4 regions of the Mesorhizobium sp. M0478 genome follow, and region 2 is predicted to be linked to each of the others. Evidence: riboswitches for the same ligand, from Rfam matches in the RefSeq annotation. Region 2 holds a riboswitch; each other region holds the start of a gene.
The links. Region 2 has a riboswitch for cobalamin ahead of NKI64_RS26135 (aromatic ring-hydroxylating oxygenase subunit alpha). Riboswitches for the same ligand answer to the same signal wherever they lie in the genome.
Positions count from the first base shown of each region.

Region 1: it holds a riboswitch for cobalamin, as region 2 does, so the genes downstream of both, NKI64_RS17135 (CbtB domain-containing protein) here and NKI64_RS26135 (aromatic ring-hydroxylating oxygenase subunit alpha) in region 2, are expected to answer to the same signal.
Region 3: it holds a riboswitch for cobalamin, as region 2 does, so the genes downstream of both, metE (5-methyltetrahydropteroyltriglutamate--homocysteine S-methyltransferase) here and NKI64_RS26135 (aromatic ring-hydroxylating oxygenase subunit alpha) in region 2, are expected to answer to the same signal.
Region 4: it holds a riboswitch for cobalamin, as region 2 does, so the genes downstream of both, NKI64_RS17370 (DUF1636 family protein) here and NKI64_RS26135 (aromatic ring-hydroxylating oxygenase subunit alpha) in region 2, are expected to answer to the same signal.

Region 1 is NZ_JAMYRH010000006.1:257,549-264,969, forward strand. Features, by position in the region: gene cobO (cob(I)yrinic acid a,c-diamide adenosyltransferase) at 1-564, opposite strand, end outside; gene cobU (bifunctional adenosylcobinamide kinase/adenosylcobinamide-phosphate guanylyltransferase) at 564-1,076, opposite strand; gene NKI64_RS17130 (CbtA family protein) at 1,069-1,878, opposite strand; gene NKI64_RS17135 (CbtB domain-containing protein) at 1,894-2,073, opposite strand; cobalamin riboswitch at 2,110-2,305, opposite strand; gene NKI64_RS17140 (gamma-glutamylcyclotransferase) at 2,373-3,065, opposite strand; gene NKI64_RS17145 (aromatic ring-hydroxylating oxygenase subunit alpha) at 3,202-4,377, shown strand; gene NKI64_RS17150 (MFS transporter) at 4,385-5,584, opposite strand; gene NKI64_RS17155 (heparan-alpha-glucosaminide N-acetyltransferase) at 5,817-6,827, shown strand; gene NKI64_RS17160 (methyltransferase family protein) at 6,824-7,330, shown strand.
Region 2 is NZ_JAMYRH010000013.1:169,703-177,123, reverse strand. Features, by position in the region: gene NKI64_RS26155 (ABC transporter ATP-binding protein) at 1-584, shown strand, start outside; gene NKI64_RS26150 (DUF680 domain-containing protein) at 657-890, opposite strand; gene NKI64_RS26145 (DUF680 domain-containing protein) at 962-1,165, opposite strand; gene NKI64_RS26140 (DUF680 domain-containing protein) at 1,231-1,437, opposite strand; cobalamin riboswitch at 1,937-2,138, shown strand; gene NKI64_RS26135 (aromatic ring-hydroxylating oxygenase subunit alpha) at 2,256-3,503, shown strand; gene NKI64_RS26130 (FAD-binding oxidoreductase) at 3,541-4,641, shown strand; gene NKI64_RS26125 (PqqD family protein) at 4,803-5,225, shown strand; gene NKI64_RS26120 (serine kinase) at 5,378-6,427, shown strand; gene NKI64_RS26115 (glycosyltransferase family 2 protein) at 6,424-7,167, shown strand; gene NKI64_RS26110 (glycosyltransferase family 2 protein) at 7,201-7,421, shown strand, end outside.
Region 3 is NZ_JAMYRH010000018.1:12,825-20,245, reverse strand. Features, by position in the region: gene NKI64_RS29020 (cytochrome-c peroxidase) at 884-1,939, shown strand; gene metE (5-methyltetrahydropteroyltriglutamate--homocysteine S-methyltransferase) at 2,378-4,726, opposite strand; cobalamin riboswitch at 4,818-5,018, opposite strand; gene NKI64_RS29010 (hypothetical protein) at 5,197-5,421, opposite strand; gene NKI64_RS29005 (adenosine kinase) at 5,422-6,414, opposite strand; gene metK (methionine adenosyltransferase) at 6,523-7,421, opposite strand, start outside.
Region 4 is NZ_JAMYRH010000006.1:303,604-311,024, forward strand. Features, by position in the region: gene NKI64_RS17360 (winged helix-turn-helix domain-containing protein) at 33-1,256, shown strand; gene NKI64_RS17365 (DUF6348 family protein) at 1,286-1,978, shown strand; cobalamin riboswitch at 2,038-2,244, shown strand; gene NKI64_RS17370 (DUF1636 family protein) at 2,283-2,708, shown strand; gene cobW (cobalamin biosynthesis protein CobW) at 2,711-3,763, shown strand; gene cobN (cobaltochelatase subunit CobN) at 3,782-7,421, shown strand, end outside.

The DNA.
Region 1 (7,421 bases), on a different contig from region 2:
GGTCACGCCCATCTCGGTGACGAGGTCGGCCGCCTCGACCAGCGCCGGCTTGGCATTGCGGCCGGTGACGACGACATGCAGGCCTTCGCGCCGCGCCTTCAGCGCCGCGACCACCTTGTCGAGATCGAGATAGTCGTAGCGCAGCGCAATGTTGAGCTCATCGAGGACGACAAGGCTGACAGAGGGGTCGGCGATCAGCTCCAGCGCCTTGGCCCAGGCGGCTTCGGCCGCCGCAATGTCGCGCTTCAGATCCTGCGTCTCCCAGGTGAAACCCTCGCCCATCGTGTGCCAGACGACACGGTCGCCGAACGCCGCGAAGGCGTCCTTTTCGCCGGTGTGCCATTTGCCCTTGATGAACTGGACGACGCCGACGCGCTTGCCATAGCCGAGCATGCGCAGCGCCAGCCCGAAGGCGGCCGTGGTCTTGCCCTTGCCGGGTCCGGTGTTGACGATCAGCAGCCCCTTCTCGACCGTCTTTTCCGCGACCTCGGCGTCCTGCACCGCCTTGCGTTTGGCCATCTTGGCGCGGTGGCGTTCTTCGTCTTTTGCGTCGATATCGGTCATCATTTCACCTTGAGCGGCAGCCCCGCCACCATCAGTAGCACCGTATCGGCAACCGCCGCGACCTGCTGGTTGAGACGGCCGGCGGCATCACGAAACCGGCGTGCGAGCGCATTGTCGGGCACGATGCCTTGCCCGACTTCGTTCGAGACAACGAGCCAGGGCCCGCGCGGCCGCGACAGCATGTCGGCTAGCCGCCGGCATTCCGCCTCGAGATCATGGTCGGAAAGCATATGATTGGTCAGCCACAGCGTCAGGCAATCGACGAGCACCGGCTGGTTGTCGGGCAAGGCTTCGAGCGCTCCGACAAGATCGAGCGGCGCGTCGATGGTCGCCCAGCCTTCGCCGCGCCGCGAGCGATGCAGCGCGATGCGCTCGCGCATCTCATCGTCATAGGCTTCGGCGGTGGCGATATAGGCCCATGGCGGCGGCAACGCCGTCGCCAGGGTTTCGGCATGCGCGCTCTTGCCGGGGCGCGCCCCGCCGATGATAAAGGTCAAACTGCGATCAGGCAAAGCTGTCGCGCAGGCTGGTCGCCGAGCCGGTGAAGCGTTCGCGCACCACGCCAATGACGGCGCCGAGCACCAACCAGAACACCAGATTGGTCACCGTCACCGCCACCACGAACTGGTGATGCAGGCCTTCGGGGATCGGCGTCTCGAAACTGTCGGGCTGCGGCGCGCCGACAATATGCGGGGCGACGATCAGAACGACGGCAAGGACGGTCAGCGGCGCCGAGGTGCGGAAGGCGATCAAGGCAAGGCCAATGGCAGTCGCCACAACCGTCGCCACCCACCAGATCTGGCGCTGCATGAGATCGGCCGCCGGCATTGCCGGCAGTTCCGGCGGCAGGCCGAGGCCCGGAGCCAGCGTGAATACGGCAAAGCCGGCCAGACCCCAGAACACCCCCTGGCGCCAGTTGCCGATGCCGCCGGCGAATTCGGAAACCGCCACCAGGACCAGCGCGAAACCGATACCGGTGACGATATTGGCCAGCACGCTGAAGGCGAATCGCTCGAAGCCGTCGGCCGGCGCCCAGCCTTCGTCCTCCGCTGGCGCGGCAGCTTCAGCCGGTGCGGGTGCTGCGCTGCTCACGGCATTTTCCGCCGGCGCGGCGGTGCTCATGGCATTGGTGTCCGCAGCGTTGGCGGCGGGCGCCGCGGCATGCTCATGCTCATGGCCGCCACCAGCCTTTTCGTAGACCTCGGCCTTGAGGATCAGCGGCACGGTGGCGTAGGCCTGCATGCAGGCGAGAGCGACACCCGCCACGAGCCCTGCGATCGCCGCGATGAACACGACGTTGCGAAACAGGTTCATGATGTCAGATCCTCGTCAGTGGCAGGGAAACGCCATCGAATGGCGATAGTCGTGCGCCGCATTGTGGACCGCATCGATATGCGAGAAACCGACAACGCCGACGACGAAAATGCCCAGAAACGCGCTAAGCACGAGCTGCATGAAGCGCGACTGCGAGGAGACGGAAGCGCCGAGGGAGACGGAAGCGGTATTCATATCTTGTCCTTTCGCCCTCCACCCGAGGGCATCGAAGTCAGTTCCCTGTCGCCGGCAGGTCTCCTGGCTCGCGGATCAGCGCCCTTCCCCACCTTCCCGAGGAAAAAATCCTCAGTGGCTTGGAGAGGACTACCGCACACAGTTGCGGGGGCAGCCACGGCATTGGGCAACAAGTCAGCCCTCACCGCATTCCCTCTTGGTCCCTAACGGAACCGACGACATGCATGACTATAGGCTGAAACGGCCGCATCCGGCAAACCAAATTCCGCCGGCCAACAGCGCGAATGCGCCATGCGGCGTTACGGGTTCAACGCGGTGATCCGCTCGGCAACCAGCCGCTGCAGCCGCCACAGATGGCGATCGTGAATGCCGCGCTCTTCAAGGTTTTTCACCGTGTTGTAGAGATAGTCGGCGCCCGACCCCCAGTGCCCGCAGGACGTTGCCAGCCTTTCGACGACCTTGCCCTCGTCGAGCGGCCCTGAATAGGTCAGGCCGTTGCGGTTGATGACGAAGGCCAATGCCCTGAGCGGTCCGGCCTCGCTTGCAAGCTTCAGCATGCGCGGCCGGTAGCTTGTCGGCTTCAGCGTGACTTCGCGCCGGAAAAGCCGGCCCAACTGCCCGCGCCGGTTACTTTCGGTCAGCCGGAAGGCGACGCCCTTGCATTGTCCGCCACGGTCCAGCGCCATCATCAGGCCGGGGCTGTCCTTGGTGCCGCGCCAGCGCGTCATGTTCATGCAAAAGGACCGATGCCAGCCGCGCGCCAGCGCAACGCGGTCCTCGACATAATCTATTTCCGGTTTCCAGATCAGCGATCCATAGCCGAACAGCCATAGCGGTTCGCTATCCGGGAGTTCGACCTGCAATTCATCCAGCAGCGCGTCATAGTCGGCGTCATCGAGATGCATCGCGTCCGGATCCGGCCCGGGGTCCCTGATCTCGCGCCAGCAGCGCGCGACCAGCTCCGGCGTAAGCGACATCTGTCGTGCGGCCAATTTCCGAATCCCCCCAATTTCCGAATGTCCCATGTCCACGACATGATTATGCGCCGCGCCTGCAACCGGCAATGCGGCACTCTGATTGACAAACTATCTGCCGGGGTGTCGGCTGACGCTTCATAGGAAGCCAGCCATGCATCCCAACCCGAGCGAGCGCGACCCCTATAACGGCCTGAGCCGGGCCGAACCGACGCTACCGTCATCGGCCTATTGGGATAGCGAGGCTTACCAGCGCGATCTCGACGCCATCTGGTACAAAAGCTGGCTGCTCGTCTGCCGCGAGGCCGATCTTGCCCAGCCTTTGGCATTCAGGACATTCCGCGTTGGCACACAGGAAATCGTCGTGCTCCGCGACGACACCGGCGAGTTGCGCGCCTTCCACAACACCTGCCGGCATCGCGGCTCGCAGCTTTGCCAGGAAAGCGAGGGCCGGCTGAAAGCGCGGCTCATCACTTGCCCCTACCATGCCTGGTCCTACTCGCTGCGCGGCGATCTCGTGCGCGTTCCCTCGAAATCGCTGCCAGATGGTTTCGACAAGGCAGATCATCCGCTCTACCGGGTGGCGCTGTCGGTATGGCGCGGCTTTGTCTTTGTGAACCTTCAGCAGGCTGCGGCCGGCTCCGCCGGGACCTCCTTCGATCCCGCATCCGGCGACCTCGCCAACTGGCCGCTGGAAACTCTGGTATCAGGCCATGTCCTGCGCAAGGTGATGAACTGCAACTGGAAGATCTTCTGGGAGAACTTCAACGAGTGCCTGCATTGCCCAGGCGTCCACAAGGACCTGTCTCGGCTGGTGCCGATATACGGCCGCGGCCTGATGAGCCGGCACGACGACCCCGACTGGGTCCGCCATGCCGACAATGACGCACCGGAGTTTTCGGGTGGCCTGCGCGCCGGCGCCGAGACCTGGTCGCGCGACGGACATGCCCATGGCCCGGTCTTCCCGGGCCTGACGCCGGCCGAGCGTGCGGCCGGACAGACCTATGCCACCAGCCTGCCCTCGATGTTCATCGTTGGCCATGTCGATTATGTCAGGACGGTGCGACTGATGCCGCTCGGTCCCGAACAGACCGAACTCACCGCCGAGTGGCTGTTCGCGCCCGAGGCGCTGGCTGAGACGGACATCGACAATGTCGTCGCCTTCGGCACCCAGGTGCTGGAGGAGGATGCCGCGATCTGCGAGATCAATCAGAAAGGCCTGCGCTCGATGCGCCACCAGGCCGGCGTGCTAATGCCGGAGGAGTACGATCTGCACCGCTTCCACAACTGGGTGCGCGAGCGGCATGCAGCGCTTGAGGCAACCGCCTGATCGGCGACTAAAGCGACTTCGGCAGATAGCGCCAGGAGATAAAGCCGCAAACCGCGGCCAGAATGCCCAGCGTCACGAACACCGAGCCGAGGCCGAAAAACGCCAGCACCACCGAATAGACCAGCGGCGGCGTCAGCTCGGAAAAGTCGAGATAGGTGCGGTAGACCGCGGCCATCTGCGCCCGCTCATAGGACCGCACCGAGCGCATGAAGGCGGTCGAGCCCAGTGCATCGAGCGCGATGGTGAAGAAGGCGCCGCAGAGCAGGAAAAAGCCCGTAAGCAGCGGCGCGGTAGTGCCGACCGCGCCCGCCGCAAGCAGCGTCGCCGACATCGCGAAATAGGCGAAGGTCATGGTGCGCCGGCCGCCGAAGCGTTTTCCCGCTTTGCCCCAGAAGATCGCCATGAACAACAGCGCATTGCCGGCCGAAACCAGCAGGCCGCCGGCAAGCTTGCCCTCGCCGGTAATCACCATGAACAGCGGCCCGTAGACGAAGAACGTCGTCCAGAAGCAGGAGCGGCCGAAGGCGATCAGCCAGGCCAGCCTGAGCCTGGGTTGTGCTACGAAGCGGCCGATATTGGCCAGCGGATTGGCCGGCCGTGTCTTGCCCGGCCGGATCGACCGGTTGTCGCCCAGCCTGTAGGTCCAGAACAGCGCCAGCAAGGCCAACGCAAACACCGCGACCGCGCCATGCGCGGCATAGATGCCGTACCGTGTGTAGAGGAAGATGCCGAGTGTCGGCCCGCCGGTCCAGGCCAGCATCGACCACGCCATGCGCAGCGATTCGGCCTGCATGAAATCGGTCTTGCGGATGTGGTCCATGATGTAGAGGTTGAGCGTGATCGACAGGGCGCTCGCCCCCATCACGCGGCACAGCATGCCTGCCAGTTGCCCGGCAAGCGTGTGGGTGACGAAGAACAGCGAGCCCATCGCCAGCAGGCAGGCGCCGGCGGTATAGACCCAGCGCCGGTCAAACCTGCGGATCAGCATCGGCATGAACAAGGTCACCGACAGGCCGAGCAGCGCCACGATGGTGTAGAGGATCGAGACGATCTGCTCGTTGTGCAGAATCTCATAAGCCTGGATCGGGATGACGCTCGACACCGTGGCACGGGCGAAGGATTCGACCGCATAGAGCGAGGCAAAGGTGCGCGCATCCGCCGGACGCAGGGCTGGCAGCCAGATCGGATGGCGCACATGGGTGGACATTTGATCCCCAAATCAGACTCGCAGCCCAAATCTGCGCTGGCGCTTCCTCCGCCGGTAACAGGAAACCGACCCCTTCCCGGCAAAAAGCGAATTCGGCCAAAGGCTTTCCGGCTCTGGCCTAAAGCGCCGCGCGATGCAGCCGCACGGCGCGACCCGGAGCGTAGAGGGCGGCCTTCTTTTGTCCGGTGCAACCGTGATAGTCGTCTTTGGGGCTGAATCAGATCGCGAGACCATGAGCATCCATACCGCACCCCCTGGAGATCAACTGAAGCGAGATCAACCGAAGCGCATCGTCGCCATCGATGTCGTACGCGGCATCGCGCTGATCGCCATGGCGAGCTACCACTTCACCTGGGATCTCGAAAATTTCCACTACACCGATCCCGGCCTCACCGCCGTCGGCTGGTGGAAGATCTATGCGCGCTGCATCGCCTCGACCTTCCTGTTCCTGGTCGGCGTCAGCCTGTTTCTCGCGCATGGCAGGCAGATCCGCTGGACCGGCTTCTGGAAACGTTTTGCCATGGTCGCCGTCGCGGCCGCCGCTATATCGGCGGTCACGTACTTCATCACGCCGGACAGCTTCATCTTCTTCGGCATCCTGCATCAGATCGCGCTGGCCAGCCTGCTCGGCCTTTTGTTCTTGCGGCTGCCGTCCTTGCTGGCGCTTGTCGTGGCGGCGGTGGTGATCGCCGGGCCGATCTATTTCCGATCCGAAGCCTTCGATCATCCGGCGCTGTGGTGGGTCGGCCTGTCGGCGATCAACCCGCGCTCCAACGATTACGTGCCGCTGTTTCCCTGGTTCGGCGCCGTGCTTCTCGGCATCGCCGCGGCAAAGTTTGCGTCCACCACCGGCCTGCTGGCGCGGCTGGCCACGCTGGGATCAGGAAGCTGGACCAGGCCGCTCACCTTCATCGGCCGCCACAGCCTGGCTTTCTATCTGATCCACCAGCCGCTGCTGTTCGGCTGCGTCTGGCTGTTCTCGCAGATCGCGCCGGCGCCGGTCGAGACACGGGAAGTAGTCTTCCTCAAGGAATGCCAGGTATCCTGCGAACAGCAGCGCGACACGGAGTTCTGCACCAGCTATTGTGTGTGCATGCTGGACACGCTGCAAAGCGAAGCGGCATTCGACCGGCTCTACAATGGTGACCAGACCCCGGAGTTCAAAGCGCATCTCGGTGAACTCGCCGGCATCTGCACCGCAAGGACGGAGGAGAGTCCGATGACGCAGGGAGGGCAACAATGACCGACAAGCTCACAAAACCCGGGCTGGCAAAACCCGATCTACCGAGACCACGGCTGATCCCATGGCCGCCGCTGATCTACATCGCCGCCATTGCCATCAGCATCGCGCTCGGCCTGTTCTATCCCCTGCCCTGGATCGGCGACCTCTTGGGCGACCTTTTGTTTGCCGCCGGCTTTGTGGTGCTGTTTGCCGTCGCAGCCCTCTGGTTCACCGCTATCCGCACCATGATCGGGGCCAAAACGACGATGAACCCCAATGGCGTGCCGGATCATCTGGTGACGTCCGGCCCGTTCGGCGTGACGCGCAACCCGATGTATCTGGCCAACACGCTGCTTTTGATCGGCGTCGCCTTCGTCTCGGGGATCGTATGGTTCCTGCCGCTGGCTTTGATCGCGGCATTTGCAACGCAGAAGGTCGCCATCGAGAGCGAGGAGAAGGTGCTGTTCGCCAAATTCGGCAAGAAGTACCGCGACTATGCGAAGCGGGTCAGGCGCTGGATCTGAGGCGGCGTGGCAGGGGTGTATACCTTGGCGATTAGCTGGCGCATCCGTTTCTTCGTCATCCACGGGCGGAGCAAGGAGCGTAGCGACGCAG
Region 2 (7,421 bases):
CCAAGCTCAAGGAATCGATGCCTGCCACGACCATGATCTACGTCACCCACGATCAGGTCGAAGCGATGACGCTCGCCGACCGCATCGTCGTGCTGAAGGATGGCCATATCGAGCAGGTCGGCACGCCGATGGACCTCTACAAGAGGCCCGGCAATCTGTTCGTTGCCCAGTTCATCGGCTCGCCGGCCATGAACATCCTGCCGGCGACAATCGACAGGACGGGCAACCCGACAATCGTCAGCCATGTCGGCGGCCGCAAGGCAACGGTGCCGATTGCAACGCCGGCGTCAGCAAAGGGTGCGGCAGTCAGCTTCGGCGTGCGGCCGGAGGATCTGTCGGCCGCCACCGGCGCGGAATATCTTTTCGAGGGCGTGGTGGACTATGTCGAGCAACTCGGCGAGGTGCAGCTTGTCTATGTCGATATCGGCCGCGCTGACCTGCCGTTGGTGACCAAGCTGCCCGGCAATGTCGAGGTCAAGCGCGGGGCAAAGCTGCGACTGACCGCGGATGCCGGGGACCTGCACATCTTCGACGCCGATGGGCACTCCTTCTCGCTCAAGCCGGTGGAAGTGAAGGCGGCTTGAGATAGCTGCGTCGTACAGGCATAAAAAAGAGCGGCGGGCCAGGCCCGCCGCTCTTTTTTTAAGCTTCGGCTGTTAGTTGTTGCCGAACCGATCCCTGTCGCTGCTCTGAGGAACGAACTTCTGTTGGTCGTTCGACGAGTTCAGCAGCTTGTAGACCGCCGAGTTGGTGCCGGTCGACGAAGTGCGGGTGGTGTCGACGGCAGCGGCCGGCTGGTTGGCGCCATTGGAGCCATAATTGTCGCTGCCGGCAAAGGCAGCGCTCGAAACAGCCAGAACGGCTGCGGTGGCAAGAACGATCTTCTTCATTTTAGTCTCCTGAATTTTTCTGATGCCGCCAGCTGCAGCGGATAAGCCCGCCACGTGCTGGAAACCGGCTTTTAGCGGCCGAAAAGGTTACGGTCTGCACCGTGGGCAGGCGCCTGCTCGGCTGGAGCCGACTTCTCAACCGAAGCCGTATGGCCACTATCGGTCGACGTAATCGCAGGCTGGTTGGCGCCGTTCGAACCGTAGTTGTCGCTGCCGGCGAAAGCGCTGCAGGAGATGGCCAAAACGGCGGCGGCAGCAAGGATGATCTTTTTCATTTCAATACTCCTGAATTTTTTGGGATCCCGAGAGCGACGGGTTAGCCGCCCTTCTTTGGTCGGGATCAGCGATTGCCGTAGAGGTCGCGGTCGGCGCCCTGAACGACAGGCTGCTTGTCAGCCTGCGCCGGCTTCTGAATGGAAGCCGTATACGAGCTGTCGACCGAGACGGCTGGCTGGTTCGCACCATTGGAACCGTAATTGTCGCTACCGGCGAAGGCGCTGCCGGTGATCGCCAAAACGGCTGCGGCAGTGAGGATGATCTTTTTCATTTTTAGGACTCCAGTTTGTCTGTCCGTCTAGCGGCGTGTCTTGGGAGGAATTCGCGTCGTTCGGACAGCCCCGATGTGGGAAAGCCATAGGCTGGTTTCCAATCACGAAGTTGTTCCGTGTGGACCACGGTCCTGCACCTTGAAATTGTGCCAGGAAGTTCCTCTATGGTCATTTATCGCATTGTTTTCAGTTGCTTATGTCGACCGAGTGGTTCGCTCCGGTGTCGGTTTCCGGGCCGTCGTTCACACCGTCCTGCACGCATTGTCAACAGAAACGAACCGTTCGGTTCGATTAGAGATTGCTAATAGTAACTTTTCGATACCGTTGAGCCCTTTTTGCCCCCGATCGGAACTGGATCCGCAGCGATTCGAAACGGCGATGATGGCGTCGCAAGAAACGTCTCAGCTCTTTGACCGGCGGCGGGGGGCGTATGCCGCGCGTGTCGCGCCGCATGGATATGATGTCGCTTTCATGCCGACGTCGCGATCGCTGCCGTGATTAGATGATCGCATCTCAGGTGCCGCTTCGTGACGACGCAGCGGAGAATTGGGAAGCCGGTCAGAATCCGGCGCTGCCCCCGCAACGGTGGTGGAGTTGAAGTCGCAACGGGAGACCACTGGGCAAGAGCCTGGGAAGGTGTCGCGATGGTCCGCAAGGACAACTCCAGAGCCCGGAAACCAGCCCGAGATGCATAGACTCGACTGATCGCGGTGGGCGGTCAAGAGGTGGATAGTGCATGTCCGGCGCCGCGCCGGCCTGCGTCCGATCCTTCCTCCATCACCACCAAGTTCAGTCCTTAAACCACGAGGACAGAACTATGGATACGCGCAACGACATGCTGAGGCTCCTGAACGGCCGCAAGCAAGGCTTTTCGCTGGAACAGCCCTTCTACACCGACCCGGACTATTTCAAGCTCGACATGGAGCTTATCTGGTATCGCGACTGGCTGTTCATCGGCCATGATTGCGAACTGCCGAAGCCCGGCAGCTATATCACCGTGCAGATCGGCGATTATCCGGTGGTGCTGGTCCGCGACCAGAAGGGCAACATCAACGCCTTTCACAATTCCTGCCGCCATCGCGGCAGCCGTGTCTGCAACACTGAGAAGGGCATGGCGGCAAAGCTTGTCTGCCCCTATCACCAGTGGACCTACGAGCTTGACGGCCGGCTGCTGTTTGCCCGCCAGATGGCCGACGGTTTCGACAAGAGCCAGTTCGGCCTGAAGCCCGTCGCCTGCGAGAGCGTCGGCGGCTATATCTTCATCTGCCTGGCAAAAGAACCTGCCGACTTTGCGCCGATGCGCGCCATGATAGAGCCCTACCTCAAGCCGCACGGGCTGAATGAAGCCAAGGTCGCCTTCGAGAGCACCATCATCGAGAAGGGCAACTGGAAGCTGGTCTGGGAAAACAACCGCGAATGCTATCACTGCGCCGGCAATCATCCAGAGCTGTGCAAGACATTCCCCGAAGCGCCGACGGTGACCGGCGTGCAGGGCGCCGACAGCGATCCGGAGATGCTGGCGCACTGGGCGAAATGCGAGGCGGCGGGCCTGCCGAGCAAGTTCCGCATCGATCCGGCCGGGCAATACCGCGCCACCCGCGCGCCGCTGCTGCGCGATGCCGTCAGCTACACGATGTCGGGAAAGCGCGCGGTGACGAAGAACCTGTCCGACACTGTTGCCGCCGACCGCATCGGCACCTTGATGCACTACCACTATCCGACGACCTGGAACCACATACTGATCGACCATGCGGTCACCTTCCGGGTGCTGCCGATCAGCGCCACCGAAACCGCGGTGACGACCAAGTGGCTGGTGCACAAGGATGCGGTCGAGGGGGTCGACTACAACCTTGAGGAGCTCACCCATGTCTGGACCGAGACCAACGACCAGGACCGCCGCATCGTCGAGGAAAACGCCTTTGGCATCCTGTCTCCGGCCTATGAGCCCGGCCCCTATTCGGAGCTGCACGAGGGCGGCGTGATCCAGTTCGTCGAATGGTACGCGGCCTTCATCGGCCCGCGCCTTGCCGAAGGCGGCCGGCCGGCGCTACGCAGCGTCGCGTGAGCTGGAGCAGGCGAAGAGGGACCAGAGGATGAATGCGATGACGGATCTTGGGCTCTATCGCCATCTTGACCAGATGGCGCCGTGGAACGATAGGCTGCAGGTGCTGGAAGTGATCGGCGTCAGCGACGAGGCGCCCGACGTCAAGACCTTCACCTTCCGCTCCGACAACCAGACCTGGTTCCGCTACAAGCCGGGCCAGTTCCTGACGCTGGAACTGCCGACACCGGACGGGCCGCTGATGCGCACCTACACGCTGTCGTCGTCGCCATCGCGGCCGTTTTCGATCGCGGTGACGGTCAAGGCGCAGGCCGGCAGCATCGGCACGCGCTGGATGTTCGACCATCTGGTGCCCGGTTCGCATGTCAAGGCCTACGGACCGGCCGGCGACTTCTCGTTGCACAGCCACCCGGCGGCCAAATACCTGTTCATTTCCGCCGGCTCCGGCGTGACGCCGATGATGTCGATGCTGCGCTGGCTGAACGACTGCGCGCCATGGACCGATGTCGGTTTCGTCAACTGCGCGCGGCGTGCCGAAGAGATCATCTTCCGCAAGGAACTCGAACTGCTCGGCGGCCATATGCCCGGCCTGTCGCTCGGCTTCATGATCGAGGAACGTTCCAGCCGCGAAGGCTGGTACGGCCATATGGGCCGCATCGATGCGATCCGGCTGCCCTTGCTGGCTCCGGACTTCCGCGAGCGCGAAATCTTCTGCTGCGGCCCCGATCCGTTCATGCGCGCCGTGCGCGGCATGCTGGATGCCGCCGGCTTCGACATGACGAAATACCATCAGGAGAGCTTTGCCGCGCCTGTGGTGGAGGAAATTCCGGCGCCGTTTGCCTCCCCGGTCGAGGACGGCATCGCTGCACCTGTCGAAGCCGTGACGCCGATCCGCTTCTCGCTTTCGGAGGTCGACGCCGGCTGCGTCGCCGGCCAGACCGTGCTGCAGACCGCGCGCAGCTCGGGCGTGCGGATTCCCGCCGCCTGCGAGTTCGGCCTGTGCGGCACCTGCAAGGTGAAGAAGGTCTCCGGCGAAGTCGAGATGAGCCACAATGGCGGCATCCTCGACCACGAGATCGATGACGGTTTTATCCTTGCCTGCTGCTCGAAACCATTGTCGGCGCTCGAAATCGAGGCTTGAGCCGGTCGACTTCGCCGCAACGGTCGCCGACGCAGGCGTTGTATTCGCGGGTCTTTGTCTTGCCAACCAACGGCCAAGTGATTTAGACGCACTTAGGAAGGGCTTGGCAGACCGTGAAGCCGGCGCATCCCTTCAGGGCGCATGGGACGGGGGACACAGCGATGCAACAGCGGGTCTACGCGGTCGCAAGCAAGGACATCGTTTTCGAATCATTCGATGGCGAAGCCGTCGTTCTCGATCTTTCGAACGGCAAGTATTTCGGCTTTTCCGATTCCGGCAGCCGGGTCTGGCAGGCTTTGTCGTCCGGCGTCGCCACTGAAGCGCTGGTCGGAGCTGCCGCGGGCGCCGCAAAAATAAGCCTGGCCGACCTCGAAAGCTTCGTTGCCCGACTGCTCGATTTCGGGTTGCTTGCGCCAGCCGAAACACCGGCACAACCGCTTTCGGGCGAGCTGTCGTCTGCGCTTGCTGCCAGCAATGAGCCGCTCAAGGTCGATGTCCATGACGACCTTGCCGATCTCATCATTGTCGACCCGATCCATGAGGTCGAGGAACCTCTCGGCTGGCCGGCGGTGAAACAGGCATAATCGTTTCCCTAAAGCGCGTCGCGTTTGAACGGACTCAGGCGACGCGGTTTAGATCTTTGATTTTATGCATGTCGTCGTCTCAAAACCGGGGCCACCCCGAGCGACATGCATCAGGCGACCCGGCGCAATTCTGGACGCTGAACAACCAACACATGCCTTTGATCACGCTGCAAACCCTGCCGGATTATGCCCGCCATGTGCTGGCGGCCGCGGAAAGCGCCGCCGCCTTCTATCCCGTTGCCGCCAGCGTGCGGTTGCCGGGACTGGACCTGAGTGTCCACCTCGACCATGGCACGCTGGCGGAAGCCATGAGCCATGCCTTCATACCGGCCCCGGAAAATCCGTCTGCATCTGACGGCTGCCGCATTTTCGTCGCCCACCCGGCCATCGATGGCGTCCCCGCCCCGGCCACCTGGGGCCGAGGCGATTACAACCATCATGCCTTTGCCAACCGGCTGGAAGAGGCCGGATTGCGCGGCAGCTACTATCATGACCTCGACTTCTGGCAGTTCCATGATCCGCAACGCCATGTCGGGGCGCAGCTGATGATGTCGGCCGACGCCTTTCCGCCATGGGAACAAGGGGCGCCGCTGCGCGCCTTCCTGCATTGGGAATATGCGGCGCGCGGCATGCGGCTCACCCATGCCGGCACGCTGGGCATCGATGGCAAGGGCGTGTTGCTGGCGGGCTCCGGCGGTGCCGGCAAATCGGGAACGGTCGTCGCCGGCCTGCTCAATGGGCTCGATAGCGTCGGCGACGACTATGTGCTGATCGACCGGACCGAGGGGGTGACGGCCTATCCGCTGTTTGCCACGCTCAAGCAGGATCCGGAGGGCTTCAAGCGGCTGAAGCTGGAGGGTCGGCTAAAGTCGTACCAACCGCTGAACTGGCAAGGCAAGCATGCCTTTCGCATCGACGAGATCGCGCCTCGACCACCTCCTGCAAGTCTGGACATTATTGCTTTGATAGTGCCCCATATCAGGGGAGGTGCGAGAAGCTCGGTCATGCCCATATCGCGCAAGGATGCCATGATCGCCTTGGCCCCGTCAGGAATCGTGCAGATGCCGGGCGAGCGGGAAGCGGGCTTTCGCTTTTTCAGCGAGCTTACCCGCGATCTGCCATGCTACCGGCTGTCGCTGGGGACCGAGCCGCGCGAGATCGCCGGCACGATTGCGGATTTCGTCCTTCGGGGCGCTGCATGAAGTTGAGCATCATTGTGCCGGTGTACAATCGGGAGATCTATGTCGTTTCGACGTTGCGGTCCCTGCTCAGGCAACGCGACGATGCCGATCTCGATATCATCGTTGTCGACGACGGCTCGACGGACAGCTCCGTTGAAGCAGTCCGCGCCATCATGCGGGAAGCGTCGTGCATCCGCCTGTTCCAGCAGGCAAACCAGGGCGTGGCCAACGCGCGCAACACAGGGCTGAGGCAGTTGCTGCCGCAAACCGAACTGGTGTCGTTCCTGGATTCGGACGACGTCTCGCCGGCTGGACGATTCAAGGCTGGCCTACCCCTGTTCGCGGCCGACCCTGCGCTCGAGCTGACCTACTCGCTGATGACGCGCGTCGATCTCATGGACGACGAAACCCTGCAGCCGGCACGGGGCGGCGCAGGTCCCACCGTGCGCGGCGTCAGCCTTAGCGCCGGGATACTCCGCAGGGCACTCATCGACCGTACAGGTGCTTTCGACGAGGAGTTCCGGCAGGGCGAAGACGCCGACTATCTGCTGCGCATTTTCGAAACCAGCCCAAAGCACATTTTTCCCGACACCGTCGCGGTATACTACCGGCGCCACCCCGGCAATTTGACCAAGCAAAGGGATGTGGCGGTGCGCGAATATCTGCGTGTGATTCAGAAATCCTTGCGGCGGCGCAAGGCCGATCCGTCGCGGCGCCCGGTCGAGGGGCTTTTCGAGATCAAGCGCCCGGCAGAGTGGTGAAAGAATGAATAGATCACAGCCTGGAATGCGTGCGTGAAGCTGAGCGTGATCATGCCGGTCTACAACCGCGAACGCCATGTCGGCTCGGCGCTGCGCTCGCTGCTGAGGCAGCGCGATGCCGCCGATCTCGACATCATCGTTATCGATGACGGTTCGACCGACAGTTCGGTGGCGGTCGTGCGCTCGCTGATCGCGGAGGCGCCGTGCATTCGCCTTTTCCAGCAGCAGAATGCCGGGGTGACGCGGGCACGCAA
Region 3 (7,421 bases), on a different contig from region 2:
TTTACAAGGGGCCGGTCCGGCGCCGCGCCTTTGGCCGACCCACAATTGAACTCCACAAAATAGGCCAGCGGAGGTGCTATTGCGCCTAAAACCGCCTCTGTCAACGCAAGCTGCGTCGGACGTGCGTGTTTCCCAAACCGAAGATCATTCCAATTCACTTCATTACGCACTGGCAACCGCACAGTTCGCGGTGGCTCGCTTATGAGCCAATGCCCCGCGCCCGTCAAATGATGACGACAACATGGTCATCGCCTAGGATCTGTGGATCAAGGTGTGAGGCAGTTGCAGCGGGTGGACCTGCTCAAGCGCCGCGCCATCCTCGCGTGATGGGATGTTCGTAGAAGCGGAGCTATATGCCGGTGTGACGATCGATGAAGGCAGAACGGCTATTCCGCTACGACCTCCATACTGTCGCATAGACCGTCGCTGCTTAGGTATTGAAACCGCCATCGCTGGTGACATCACAATGTGCAGTCGGCGGGTGTCGACAAGGCCGATTCACGCAATCAGCAGGTCAGGAGGAACGAATGAACCCTGACGTTTCAGAAGCTCACTTTTCGCAAGGCGTGCAGCGCACATCGTGCAAGAGATTGCCAGTCTTGCGGATGCTGTCGACTTTCTCAACCTTGGCTGGAAGATCGCAGTGACCGAATCTACGAAGCCGCCCTCAGGGCGTGCTTTGATGCATAAAACCGGTTGCCAACCAGGGATACTCCTCCTCCCTGAAGTCCAATCGAGAAGAGCGATCACTTCCAAGAGGGTCCCAGCTCAGCTGCGAAAACAGGTGTGAGACCCCGTCCTCTCCCTCAAGCTGATCTAGCTCAGGGCGTTCATGAGCCGCAGATCGCATAATGGCTGCGTGGACGACGCAGGAAGACCAATTATGAAAATCCTATTCAGTACGATGGCTGTCACCTTGCTGGCACCCACCGCCTTTGCTGCGGATTGGATCCCAACCGACCTCAGAGATACGGCATTGGCCACCTTCACGGCTTTGCCATCCACCACGCCGACAGTCGCCAATAACCCGATCACCCCGGAAAAGATCGCTCTCGGCAAGGCACTGTTCTTCGATCCACGCGTCTCGGCGTCAGGCGTCTTGTCGTGCAATTCATGCCACAACCTGGCCACCGGCGGCGACGACAATCACGAAACCTCGATTGGCCATGGTTGGCAGAAGGGACAGCGCAACGCGCCGACTGTACTGAACGCTGTCTTCAATATCGCCCAGTTCTGGGATGGTCGTGCCGAAGACCTGAAGGCTCAGGCGAAGGGACCGGTCCAAGCCGGGATCGAAATGGCCAATACACCGGGCCAACTCATCGCCACTCTCAAGTCCATGCCGCAATATGTCGAGTGGTTCGATGCAGCTTTTCCGGCTGAAGCTGATCGGGTCACCTTCGACAACTTCGCCAAGGCGATCGAAGCCTTCGAGGCGACACTGGTCACACCTGCCCCGTTCGACAGCTTCCTGAATGGTGATGAGGTTGCCATGACTTCCGAACAGAAACAGGGCCTGGTGCTTTTCATGGACAAAGGCTGCTCGTCCTGCCATGCGGGCATCAACGTTGGTGGGCAAGCCTATTACCCATTCGGCCTCGTGGAACGGCCCAGCGCCGAAGTCCTGCCGGACAAAGACAAGGGCCGATTTGAGGTCACCAATGCAGCCGACGATTCCTATGTCTTCCGCGTGGCGCCGCTGCGCAACGTTGCACTCACCGCGCCATACTTTCATTCGGGCAAGGTTTGGGATCTGAAACAGGCCGTCGCCATTATGGGGACCACCCAGCTCGGCGTAGTACTGGCGGACGAAGAAGTTGACCTGCTTGTTGCCTTCCTCAACTCGCTGACCGGAGAGGCACCTGACGTCGCCTATCCCATCTTACCCTCAGAAACGGTGACAACGCCCCGGCCTGTAACGCAGATCTCAGGAAAATAAGGGCCAATCGGCTGCGGACTCGCAATCGAAAATGATTGGCGATTTTTACTTGGCGACACGAATTGCGACGTCCATCTCCGAATTGGCGGGACGCTAGCGATACCCGAACCCTGCCACCTCGCCCGTAGTCTGCGCGATCAACTGGGGGCGGACAGACGCAGCACCATATATTGTCGCTGCCTGAGCGAACGCGCCAAGCAGTCTACTTTGAGAAACGACGCGTGTCCGATTTGTTCGAGGCGCGGGGCCTGTATGTCCCCAAGGAACCAATATTATAGCGTAGTGCCACATTTATATTTCTGCGGGATTAAGACACGTGCCGTAGGGAAATTGCACATTTGCGCCGAGTGGCTCATTTCCAAGAGTGTGCCGGTTTGGCATGTTCACGGCCGACAGGAGCCAGCCGGTAGCTCACCACACGGTGAGGAAGGAGAAGCCTCAGGCCACTTTCTCCCGGAGCGCGCGCGCTGCAGCGACCATGTTCATGAGGGCAGGGCGGACCTCCTCCCATTTGCGTGTTTTGAGGCCACAGTCCGGGTTTACCCACAGTTGGCCGTCGGACAGTCGCTCGCGGGCAAGCATGATTAGGTCCGAAATCTCGCAGACCTCCGGCACACGTGGTGAGTGAATGTCATAGACGCCGGGACCGATCTCGTTCGGATATTTGGAGCTCGTGAAGGCGTCCAGCAGTTCCATCTTGGAGCGCGACGTCTCAATCGAAATGACATCCGCATCCATTCCAGCGATCGCGTCGATGATCTCGTTGAACTCCGAATAGCACATGTGGGTGTGGATTCGAGTCGCGTCCTTTACACCCGTTGAAGCGATCCGGAAGCATTCGACAGCCCAGTCGAGATAGGCTTTCCAGTCAGATTGGCGCAGTGGCAATCCTTCGCGAAACGCGGCCTCATCGATCTGGATCATCCTTGCGCCGGACCTTTCGAGATCCGTCACTTCGTCGCGGATGGCGAGCGCGATCTGGCGGCAGGCTTCGGAGCGGGGTACGTCGTCTCGAACAAAGGACCAGTTGAGAATGGTCACTGGGCCTGTGAGCATTCCCTTCACGGGCTTTTCCGTAAGCGACTGGGCGAATTGCCACCAGCGCACCGTCATCGGATTGCGCCTCGATACGTCCCCGAAGACGATGGGGGGACGCACGTAGCGCGACCCATAGCTTTGCACCCAGGCATGCTGAGTGAAGGCGAAGCCGGACAGCTGCTCGCCGAAATGCTGTACCATATCGTTTCGTTCGAACTCACCGTGCACCAGCACGTCCAGCCCGATCTCTTCCTGCCAACGAATTGCTGACTCGATCTCCTTCTTCAGGAAAATCTCGTAATCGACATAACTGAGCTGGCCCTTCGCATGAGCGGACCGCGCGCGGCGTACCTGCGGCGTCTGCGGGAAGGACCCGATTGTCGTCGTCGGGAACGGCGGCAGCCCGAGCGTGCCGGCCTGGACTCTGGAGCGCTCGCCAAAAGCGCTCTCTCGTCGTTTCATGCTATGGTCAATGCTGGCGATCCGCCCCTCAACAAGCGGGTCATGGATCTTCGTGGACGTCAAGCGAGTGGCGGCAGCCTCGGCAGAAGCTTTCAACGCGGCTGCCACCGCATCCCTGCCTTTGGAAAGGGCCCGGGCCAGCAAGACCAGCTCGTCGGTCTTCTGGGCCGCGAAGGCGAGCCACGACCTGATGTCGGCCTCGAGTTCCGTCTCCATGCGCAGGTCAATCGGCACATGCAGCATCGAGCAAGAAGGCGCGATTTCGACGCGGTCCAAGGGCCAGCCGGCGACGATCGGTTTGATGCGGTCGAGAATGGCGGGCAGGTTCGCACGCCAGACGTTGCGGCCATCGATCAAGCCGAGCGAGAGCACCAGATCCTTCGGAGCGAGCCGACCCACCGTTTCCAGCTGCTCGGGAGCGCGCACGAGATCAATATGCAGGCCGGCCAGGGGCAGAGAAACCGCGGTTTCGAGATTGTCTCCCAGCGACCCGAAATACGTAGCCAGCATGATCTTCAGCTCGGGCGCGGCTTTCGACAGCTGGCCATAGGCGAATTCGAACGCAGCTCGTTCGTTCGGGTTCAGATCCAGGACAAGCGCTGGCTCATCGATCTGCACCCAGTCGGCTCCCGACAGCTTCAGCCTCTGCAGGACTTGCTCGTAAACGGGCAGCAGCCGCGGTAGGAGCGCGATGGGACCGAATCCTTCGGCACGCGATTTCGCCAGCTTGAGGAAGGTGATGGGTCCAAGGATGACTGGGCGTGTGTGAATGCCGAGAGCTTTAGCCTCGAGGAAGTAATCGACCGGCTTCGATGACGAGAGGGCGAACGTCTGATCATCATCGAGTTCCGGCACAATGTAGTGGTAGTTGGTGTCAAACCACTTGGTCATTTCCATCGCGGTTACACCAGGTCCATGAGCCTCCTCCTGGTGACCAGCGTGTCCACAATCCTCCGTCTGACCCTGGTTGCCGCGCGCCATTGCGAAGTAGATGTCAAGTGGGACCTCGCCGCTATTCCAGCCGTACCGGGATGGAATGGCCCCGACCATGGCTGCGGTGTCGAGCACATGGTCGTAAAGCGAGAAGTCGTTCGACGGGATTTTCGACACGCCGCGATCGCGCTGCTCTTCCCAGCTAGCGGCTCGGAGCGCCTTCGACGTCGCAAGAAGGTCGCCAGCGGACGATGTTCCGGACCAGTAGCTTTCGAGGGCGAATTTCAGTTCTCGCCGACGACCGAAGCGCGGCACGCCGAGCGTTGCTACAGGAATTTGCTGAGAGACAGTCATGTCATACCCCGATGGTTGGGGGCGTCGGTGACAAGGAAGGCGCTAGCAGGCCGGCACGCCGGTTGCAGCGGCCACCGAGACACCCCGCCCGTGGACGTAATTCGCCGTGGCAGGTCTCCTGGCTCGCGGGGTCATAGCCTCCACCCGTCTTCCCGAGGGTATTCGCCTCAGTGACATGAGTGGATTGGCTCGCCGCTAACAGTTGCGGGGGCAGCGCCGGCATCGCACCGGCTTCCCTCTTAGCTCCGCTGCGGCAGCACCGTACGCGAGAACCACAACAGCAGACAATCACAGCAACCCGCTCTTTGTCAATGACGCATAATGAAATGTTTATGTCGTTATATGGTCGCGTTTTACGCCTTTGTCTAGCATTGTGAAATATTCAGTCTGCTGCCCGCATTCGGCATCGTGGGACGTGATCGCAAGTCAGGTCCGACCGACGCCGCGAGTTCTCCGTTACCTCAGGAACCTTACTGGCCCCCCAAGCTGAGCTTCTGGAAAATGCTGGTGACGATCTGGAGGACGGTGAATGCCGTCATGGCAAGCACGCCTTGCACCGCTCCTCCAGCGAGCTTCACGGCAGCAGCATGGGTCAGTTCTCCGAAGCGAATGGCTGTCGCTATCAGCGAGCTTTGACACAGTTCCGCCACTGCGGTCATCGCGTCAGTAGGGCGGCTGGTTAGTTGCCCGCGCATCTACAGCAACCCAGCCCCTTCCGCCTCGCGGCGCAAATTCTGCCTTGGCCTTGGGCCGATCTGCTGGATCACCAGGCCGGCCGCCAGCGAGCCAAGGTCGCCGCAGGTCTTGAGGTTGCGGCCCTGCGTGTAGCCATGCAGGAAACCGGCGGCGTAGAGGTCGCCGGCGCCGGTGGTGTCGACCAACTCCTTGATGGCGGTCGCCTCGATGACCACGGTCTCGTCGCCGCGCACGATCACCGAGCCTTTTTCGGAACGGGTGACGGCGGCAATCTTGCAGTCCTTGCGGATCTGAGCCAGCGCCTCGTCGAAGGATTTTGTCTGGTAGAGCGACTTGATCTCGTGGCTGTTGGCAAAGACGATGTCGACAGTGCCCGAGCGCATGAGGTCGAGGAACTCGTCCCGGTAGCGGTCGACGCAGAACGAATCAGACAACGTCATCGACACTTCGCGCCCGGCCTCGTGTGCGAGCTTCGCCGTCTGCCGGATCGCCTCCTTGGCGCGCGGCGGATCCCACAGATAGCCCTCGAAATAGGTAACCTTGGCGCCGGATGCCTTGTCGGCCTCGACATCCTCAGGGCCAAGCTCGACGCAGGCGCCGAGATAGGTGTTCATCGAGCGCTCGCCGTCGGGCGTGACGAAGATCATAGAGCGCGCCGTCGGCGGCTCGCCCTTGAGCGGCCTGGTGTCGAAGGCGACACCCTGTGCATGGATATCGTGCGCATAGATTTCGCCCAGCGCATCGTTGGAGACCTTGCCGAAGAAGGCGGCGCGTCCGCCGAAGCTGGCTACGCCGGCCGCCGTGTTGCCGGCACTGCCGCCGGAGGCCTCGATCGCCGGGCCCATGCGGCTGTAGAGCAGTTCGGCGCGGCGCGTGTCGATCAGGTTCATCGCGCCCTTGATGATGCCGTTGATCTCGAGGAATGCCTCGTCGCACTGGGCGATGATGTCGACAATGGCATTGCCGATGCAAAGCACGTCATAATCCGGCATCAATGTCTCCGCCAAAAAACCCGAGCCGGCTTCTCGCCACGCCTGCCAGGCGCGGGTCTGCCCGGTGGAAATGGGCTTTCCGCTTGCCGATCCGTTCGCCGGCGGCTCTCACGGGGCGGCGAGTCCTGCCTCGCGACGCAATTCGTCCGCCCTGTCTGTCTTCTCCCAGGTGAAATCAGGCTCTTCACGGCCGAAATGGCCATAGGTCGCTGTATTGCGATATATAGGGCGTAAGAGATCAAGCATCTTGATAATGCCTTTCGGTCTGAGATCGAACAACTCAAGAATGAGGCGCTCGATCCTGCTTTCCTCAACCCTGGCTGTCCCGAACGTGTTGACCATGACGGAAACCGGACTGGCCACGCCGATTGCGTAAGCAAGCTGCACCTCGCACACGTCCGCAAGTCCGCTAGCGACGATGTTCTTTGCGACATAGCGGGCTGCATAGGCAGCCGAGCGGTCAACCTTGGACGGGTCCTTGCCCGAGAAGGCGCCGCCGCCATGACGACCCATCCCGCCATAGGAATCGACGATGATCTTGCGTCCAGTGAGACCGCAGTCGCCGCGCGGCCCGCCGACTACGAACCGCCCCGTCGGGTTGACCAGAATTCTGATGCCTTCCGTCTCCAGGTGGGTCGGCAGGACAGGCTTTATGATTTCCTCAATGACGCCCTCGCGGACAGTCTCTTGCGAGACCTGCTCGTCATGTTGCGTCGACACGACGATGGTATCCAGGGCGACCGGGCGCAACCCCTCATAGCGCACTGAGACTTGGGATTTCATGTCAGGACGCAACCAGCCAAGCTGTTGTGCCTTCCGGACATACGCCTGCCGTTTCGTCAAGCGATGAGCGAGCTGGATCGGCAAAGGCATCAGGGTATCGGTTTCGCGGCATGCGTAGCCGAACATGAGGCCCTGATCTCCCGCTCCCTGCTGGAGGTCTTGCCCTCTTCCCTCGTCAACGCCTTGGCTGATGTCGGGCGACTGCTCGGTGAGGGCATGAACGA
Region 4 (7,421 bases), on a different contig from region 2:
AAAGTCGGGAAAATGGTTCGAGGCAAGACACTTTGACGAAGGACAAAATCTCACTCCCCGCGGCCAGGCGCATCGCGCTCGCCGCGCAAGGATTTCTCGATCCCCGCCCGGTCGGCACGCCCGATCGCCGCCACCTCGCCCGCGTGCTGTCGCGCACCGGCTTGCTGCAGATCGATTCCGTCAGCGCGGTGGTGCGCGCCCACTATATGCCGCTCTATTCGCGGCTTGGCCCCTACCCGCTGGCTTTGCTCGACAATGCGGCCATCACCCGCAAACGCACGGTGTTCGAATACTGGGCGCATGAGGCCTCGTTCCTGCCGGTCGAGACCTACCCGCTGATGCGCTGGCGCATGCAGCGGGCCGAGCAAGGCGACGAAATGTATCTCGGCCTCGCCAAATGGGGCCGCGAGCACGCCGCCTATATCGAAGAGATCTACCGCGCGGTCGCCGAGCGCGGCCCGATTGCCGCTTCGGCACTGGAAGGCCAGAAAGGTTCGGGCGGCTGGTGGGGCTGGAGCCACGCCAAGCACGCCTTCGAATGGCTCTTCTGGGCCGGACGCATCACCACGGCGCACCGCCGTGGCTTCGAACGCTTCTATGACCTGCCCGAGCGCGTGCTGCCGCAGGCGATCCTCGATCTGCCGGTGCCGACCGCCGAGGACGCGCACCGCGAATTGCTGCGCATTTCTGCCCGCGCCCACGGCATCGCGACGTCGGGTGACCTGCGCGATTATTTCCGCTTGTCGCCGGCCGACATGAAGGGCCGGTTGGAGGAACTGGTCGAGATGGGCGAGTTGCTGCCGGTAAACGTCGAAGGTTGGGACAAGCCGGCTTACCTCTATAGGGACGCCCGCCTGCCGCGAAAGATCGAGGCCCGCGCCTTGCTGGCCCCCTTCGATCCGGTGGTCTTCGAGCGCGCGCGCACCGAGCGTCTCTTCGATTTCCGCTACCGCATCGAGATCTACACCCCGGCCGACAAGCGGCAATATGGCTATTACGTGCTGCCTTTCTTGCTCGGCGACAAGATCGTCGCCCGCGTCGACCTCAAGGCCGACCGGCCTGCGAGTGTCTTACGCGTCCACGCCGCCTATGCCGAAGCAGGCGCACCGCCTGAGACCACCGCACAGCTTTTCGAGGAACTAAAGGAGATGCAGGGCTGGCTTGGCCTTGAGCGCATCGAAGTGACGCCGGCCGGCAATCTGGGGCCGGCATTGGCTAGCGAGAGAGATGGCCAACCCTTGCAGCGTCTGTCATAGACGCCTCAATAAGCCTCGTAGGTTGTGCAATGGCATCGGACAAAGTGCTCGACATGATCCATGGCGCCCTCATTGCGCATGGAATAGATGCAGTCCGCAGAGATAGGGACGTCATGCTCCAATCGAAGCAGCTTCGGTTTGAGGCTGAGGTGTTCGAGACGAGTTCTGACCGGCTGGTCCTGGAAATCTACATTTTTTCTCCGCTGCTTGATGTTCAGCCGGTCATTGAATCCTTTGCTGGCTTCGGCGACACGCGCGAACAGGAACTGAACCAGGCGTTTGAAAAGTTTCTCCGTGGTGTTTTCCATGTGGCCATTGAGGGACTGGCCGATCACGTCTGCGAGAACATGCAGGCCGAAATAGAGCTTTGGCAGCGAAGCAGCGCCAGTTGGAAGATCTGGCGAAAAGATGCCCGCTGGAAAATCTATAGCGGCCCGGTCATTTCCCAGGCCACAACCGAGCTATGCTCGCTGACACCAGGCTATCCAGCATTCTATGCCAAGCTGGAAAAGCTGTTCACAGCTTCGGTACCCCCCGGAAGCCATTTTGTCCGGACCTTTCTGGCAGGCTTGAAGGGCACGCTGATTAGTGCCGAAGTCCTTCTGGACAACGCGGTTTGGCATGAGGGACAGAATCTGGCTGTCGGTCATGACTGGGACTATAGCGATGGCTATCAAGCTATCCGACAGGTCATCCTGGCACTGCCGGAAGCCGGGACATGACAGCCCCTGCCGACATCGCCATGTCGTAGCCGTGCGTTGACACCGCTGCCTGCAAAAGCCTAAAATCCGCTCCAGACGGTCCCCTGCCCGCAACGGCAAGGGCCAAGAGGGAATGCGGTGCGGGACGAAAAAATCCCAAATCCGCGGCTGTCCCCGCAACTGTAAGCGAAGAGCCAAGGCCGAAAGCCACTGGGTAACACCGGGAAGGCGGCTAACCAAGGCAATGACTCGCGAGCCAGGAGACCTGCCGTCTGAGACAAAGTATCCGATCGCCTGGCGGGTTTCCGGGCAAGGAGCACGGTTTTTGGACCAGAACAGCAGTTTTTCGGCTGGCACAACGGACATTGCGTCCGGCGACAACGACGCCCTGACCGGCGTGACCGTCATCGTCTGCGCCTCCTGCCGCGATGAGACCGGTTCCGACGCCCATCCGCGCGCCGGCGAATTGCTGGCTGAGGACACAGGCCGCGCCGCTGCCGGCGATATCCGGGTCCGCACCGCCGAATGTCTCGGCAATTGCAAGCGCCGCCTCAGCGCCGCGATCCTGCGCGATGGCTGCTGGAGCTATGTCTTCGGCGATCTGACCGCAACCAGCGGCGCCGACCTCGTTACCGGCGCAAAGCTCTTCGCGACTTCGGCCGACGGCCTCATCCCGTGGCGCGGCCGGCCCGATAGCCTCAAGCGCGGCCTCGTTGCCCGCATCCCACCCCTCGACATGCTGAAGGACTGACGATGAACGCTTCAAACCCGGCCGCCAACCTCTCCCGTGTTCCCTGCACTGTCGTTACAGGCTTCCTCGGCGCCGGCAAGACGACGCTGGTCCGCCATCTCCTGGAAAATGCCGGCGGCAAGCGCATCGCCATCATCGTCAACGAGTTCGGCGACATCGGCATCGACGGGGAAATCCTGAAAGGCTGCGGCATCGACACCTGCCCCGAGGAAAACATCGTCGAACTGGCCAATGGCTGCATCTGCTGTACAGTCGCCGACGATTTCGTGCCCGCCCTCGACAAGATCCTCGCGCTGACACCGAAGGTTGACCACATCCTGATCGAGACCTCGGGCCTGGCTCTGCCCAAGCCGCTGGTCCAGGCGTTCCAGTGGCCGAGCGTGAAGAGCCGGGTAACCGTCGACGGTGTCATCGCCGTGGTAGACGGCCCGGCGCTGGCCGAAGGCCGCGTCGCCAACGACATGGACGCTTTGCAGGCACAGCGCGCTCAGGACGAGACGCTCGACCATGACGATCCTGTCGAAGAAGTGTTCGAGGACCAGATCGCCTGCGCCGATTTGATCATCCTGTCGAAGAGCGATCTGATGGACGCCCCCGGTTCGGCCCGCGCCAACGCCATCATCAATGAACATTCCGCCCGCGCGGTAAAAATCGTGCCGACTGCGCATGGCAAGGTCGACCCGTCGGTGCTGCTTGGCCTCGGTCTCACCGTCGAAGACGACATCGAGAACCGCAAGTCGCATCACGACGGCGCTTTCGATCATGAGCATGACGATTTCGACACCTTCATCGTCGACATCCCCTCGATCGCCAATCCCGACGACCTGGCCAAGCGCGTCGCCACCGCCGCCGAACAGGAAAACGTGTTGCGTGTAAAAGGCTTCGTCGATGTCGGCGGCAAGCCGATGCGGCTTTTGCTGCAGGCCGTCGGCCCGCGCGTCAATCATTACTATGACCGCGCCTGGGCGGCTGAGGACGACCGCCGCTCGCGTCTTGTCGTCATTGGCCTGAAAGGACTGAACCGCCCGGCGATCGAGCGTATACTCGCCGGCTGATCCAAACCACGAGCCGAAATGCATATACTCACCACCACATCCGCCTCGCTCGACGATCTCGCCGAGCCCGTCGATCTCGGGCAGACGCCGGCGGATATCGTGGCGCTGTCCTTCACCGACAGCGACCTCGCCGGCCTCGCGGCGGCGTGGAAGGCCGATGCCGCCCGCCTGCCGTCGATGCGGCTGGCGGCGCTGCGCGACCTGCGCCATCCCATGTCCGTGGACCTCTGGATCGACAGCGTCGCCCGCCACGCCAAGGTGATTTTGGTGCGCATCCTCGGCGGCTACGACTGGTGGCGCTATGGCTGCGACCAGCTTGCCGCGACTGCCCGTGCGAACGGCATCAAGCTGGCGCTGCTGCCGGGCGAGAGCCACGACGAGGATCTCAGGCTGATCGAAGCCTCGACGCTGCCCCGCGCGGAGCTGGACGGCCTGCTGGGCTATTTCCGCGAGGGCGGGCCGGAGAATATGGCAGCGCTGATGCAGCGGCTGGCGGGGTTGGCTGGGCAGGATGCGGCGGCGGCTGAGCCGGTCAGCGTGCCGAAAGCCGGGTTTTATGAGCCTGGCTGCGGCGTGGTCGAATTTGCCGATGTCGGCGTTCCGTCACACCCCCCTCTGTCCTGCCGGACATCTCCCCCTCAAGGGGGGAGATCAGCCGTCACCACAGCCGGCTCCTCTTCGGCCCCGTTGAACAGGAAGCTGTCTGGGTCATCTAAGATTGGCGAAACCGTTGACGACAGATCAATCTCCCCCCTTGCGGGGGAGATGTCCGGCAGGACAGAGGGGGGTGGGCGGGAACTCGGCGCAGACAACATCAACTCTCCCATCATCCCCATCCTCTTCTACCGCTCGATGCTGCTGGCCGCCGATGTCGCGCCAATCGATGCTCTCTTTGATGCACTCCGCCAGCGCGGCATGAGACCGGTCCCGATCTTCGTCTCCAGCCTCAAAGACCCGACCTCCCTGGCCTTCGTCGAAACTGCTCTGGCCGCGCTCAACCCCGCCGCCATCATCACCGCAACCGCCTTCGCATCCGGCGCCGAACCGGGCGTCGAAACCTTGTTCGACCGCGCCGGCGTGCCCGTCTTCCAGGTCATCGTCGCCACCACCCGCCGCGACGTCTGGGACAACAACCAGCGCGGCCTGGCGCCCGCCGACCTCGCCATGCATGTCGTGCTGCCCGAACTCGACGGCCGCATCCTCGCCGGCGCGATTTCCTTCAAGGGCGAGAGCGAGACCGACCCGGCGCTCGGCCACCGCGCCTTCGCCAACCGCCCGGAACCGGATCGCGTGGCGCAAGTGGCGGACAGGCTAGCGGCGTTCACACGGTTGCAGCAGACGCCCCGCGCGACGCGTAAGTTGGCGATCCTCATTCCGGACTATCCGAGCGCGCCCGGCCGCACTGGCTATGCAGTGGGCCTGGATGTGCCGTCCAGCGTGCTGGCCATGCTGCATGACCTGAAGGAGCAGGGCTATCGCGTTGACGGGATTCCAGAAACGCCGCGTGCGCTGCTGGACGCGTTGGAGCGGAGCGATGGTGGGCTGGGGCTGGATGAGTATCTGGACTTCTCAAAGGATTTGCCGGCTGAGGCACTGGCTGCAGTCGAGGCGGCATGGGGCGTCCCTTCACCCTCCCCCTTGTGGGGAGGGTCGGTTCGCGACATTCGCGAAGCGGATGGCGCGAAACGGGGTGGGGGTAGCGGTGCACCACCCCCACCCGGCCCTGCGGGCCACCCTCCCCACAAGGGGGAGGGCAAGAGCGGCTTCCCCTTCCGCGCCGCCGCCTTCGGCAACATCACTGTCGCTCTCGCCCCCGACCGTGGCCGCTCGGCCGACCGCCGCGCCGATTACCACGACCCGACGCTCCCTCCCCGCCACGACCTCATCGCCTTCGGCCTGTGGCTGCGCAAATCGCTCCGCATCCATGCTCTCATCCATGTCGGCGCTCATGGCACGCTGGAATGGCTGCCCGGCAAGACGGTAGCGCTCTCACAAAACTGCTTCCCCGAGATCGTCACCGGCTCGTTGCCCGTCATTTACCCCTTCATCGTCTCCAATCCCGGCGAAGCGGCGCAGGCGAAGCGGCGTATCGCCGCCGTCACGCTTGGCCATCTGCCGCCGCCGCTGACCGGTGCCGGCCTAGACGAAGGGCAGCACAAGCTCGAACGCCTCGTCGACGAATATGTCCAGGCCGACGGCCTCGACCGCCGCCGCCGCGATCGTCTGGCCAAGCTGATCGTCGACACGGCGCAAAAGACCGGCTTCGCCTCCGAAGCCGGCGTCGCCGGAACCGATGCGCCCGACGAGGCGCTGCGCCGCATCGACGCCTGGCTCTGCGACCTCAAGGATTTCGCCATCAAGGACGGCCTGCATATTTACGGCCGCGCGCCAGACGACGAACCCGACGCCATGCGCCGGCAAAGCGCCGAAGCCGAGAAGGCCGCGCTGCTGGCGGCGCTCGACGGCCGCCACGTCAAGGCCGGCCCGGCCGGGGCGCCTGCGCGTGGCCGCTCCGACGTGCTGCCCACCGGCCGCAATCTCTTCACCTCCGATCCGCGCACCATGCCGACGCCGACCGCCTATGATCTGGGCCGATCGGCGGCGGAAGAGGTCGTGCGCGGCTATATGCAGTCACATGGCGACTGGCCGCGTTCTCTGGTCATCGACCTCTGGGGCTCGGCCTCGCTGCGCACCGGGGGCGAGGAGATCGCGCAAGGCCTGGCGCTGATGGGCTGCCGGCCGCAATGGGACAGTGCCACCGGCCGCATCACCGGCATCGAGGTGCTGCCGCCGGCCACGCTCGGCCGTCCGCGCATCGATGTCACCTGGCGGATTTCGGGCCTGTTCCGCGACATGTTCCCGACCCAGATCGCGCTGATCGACGCCGCTGCCAACGCCGTTGCCGTGCGCGACGAGGACGATTCGGAAAACCCGCTCGCCGCCAGAACCCGTGCCGATGGCAAGATCGGCCCGCGCATCTTCGGCACCTCGCCCGGCACCTATGGCGCCGGCGTCGAGGACCTGTTGTCGAGTGGCGACTGGGCCGCGCGCGAAGAAATCGGCCGCGCCTATCTCGATGCGACATCGCATGCCTATGGCGGCGCCGAGGGCGAAGGCATTGCCTCCCCCGGCGCTTTCGAGACCCGCATCGCCGAGGCCGATCTGCTCGTCCACACCGGCGACGATCCCGGCCGCGATATTCTCGAGGGCTCCGCCGATGTCGCCTTCATCGGCGGCTTTTCGGCCGCCCTTGCGGCATTGGGCCGAAATGCCGACGTCATCGTGCTCGACACCACCGACCCGCAAAAGCCGAAGCCGCGCTCGGTCGGCGAGGCTGTGTCGCGGGTTGTGCGGGCGCGAGCCGTCAATGCGCGTTTCATCGCCGGCCAGATGCGGCACGGCCCGCGCGGCGCATCGGAATTCGCCGAGACGGTCGATCGCCTCATCGGCTTTGCCGAAACCACGCACGCCATTTCAGGCGCGCTGATCGAGGCCGTGCATGATGCCTATGTCGGTGCTCCCGATGTCCGCGCCTTCATCCTGCGCGAAAACCCGGCCGCAGCCAAAGTCATCGCCGAACGCTTCCTGTCGGCGCGCCGGCGTGGGCTGTGGCATCCCTTGCGCAACTCGATCGACGACGATCTCGCGGCGTTGATCG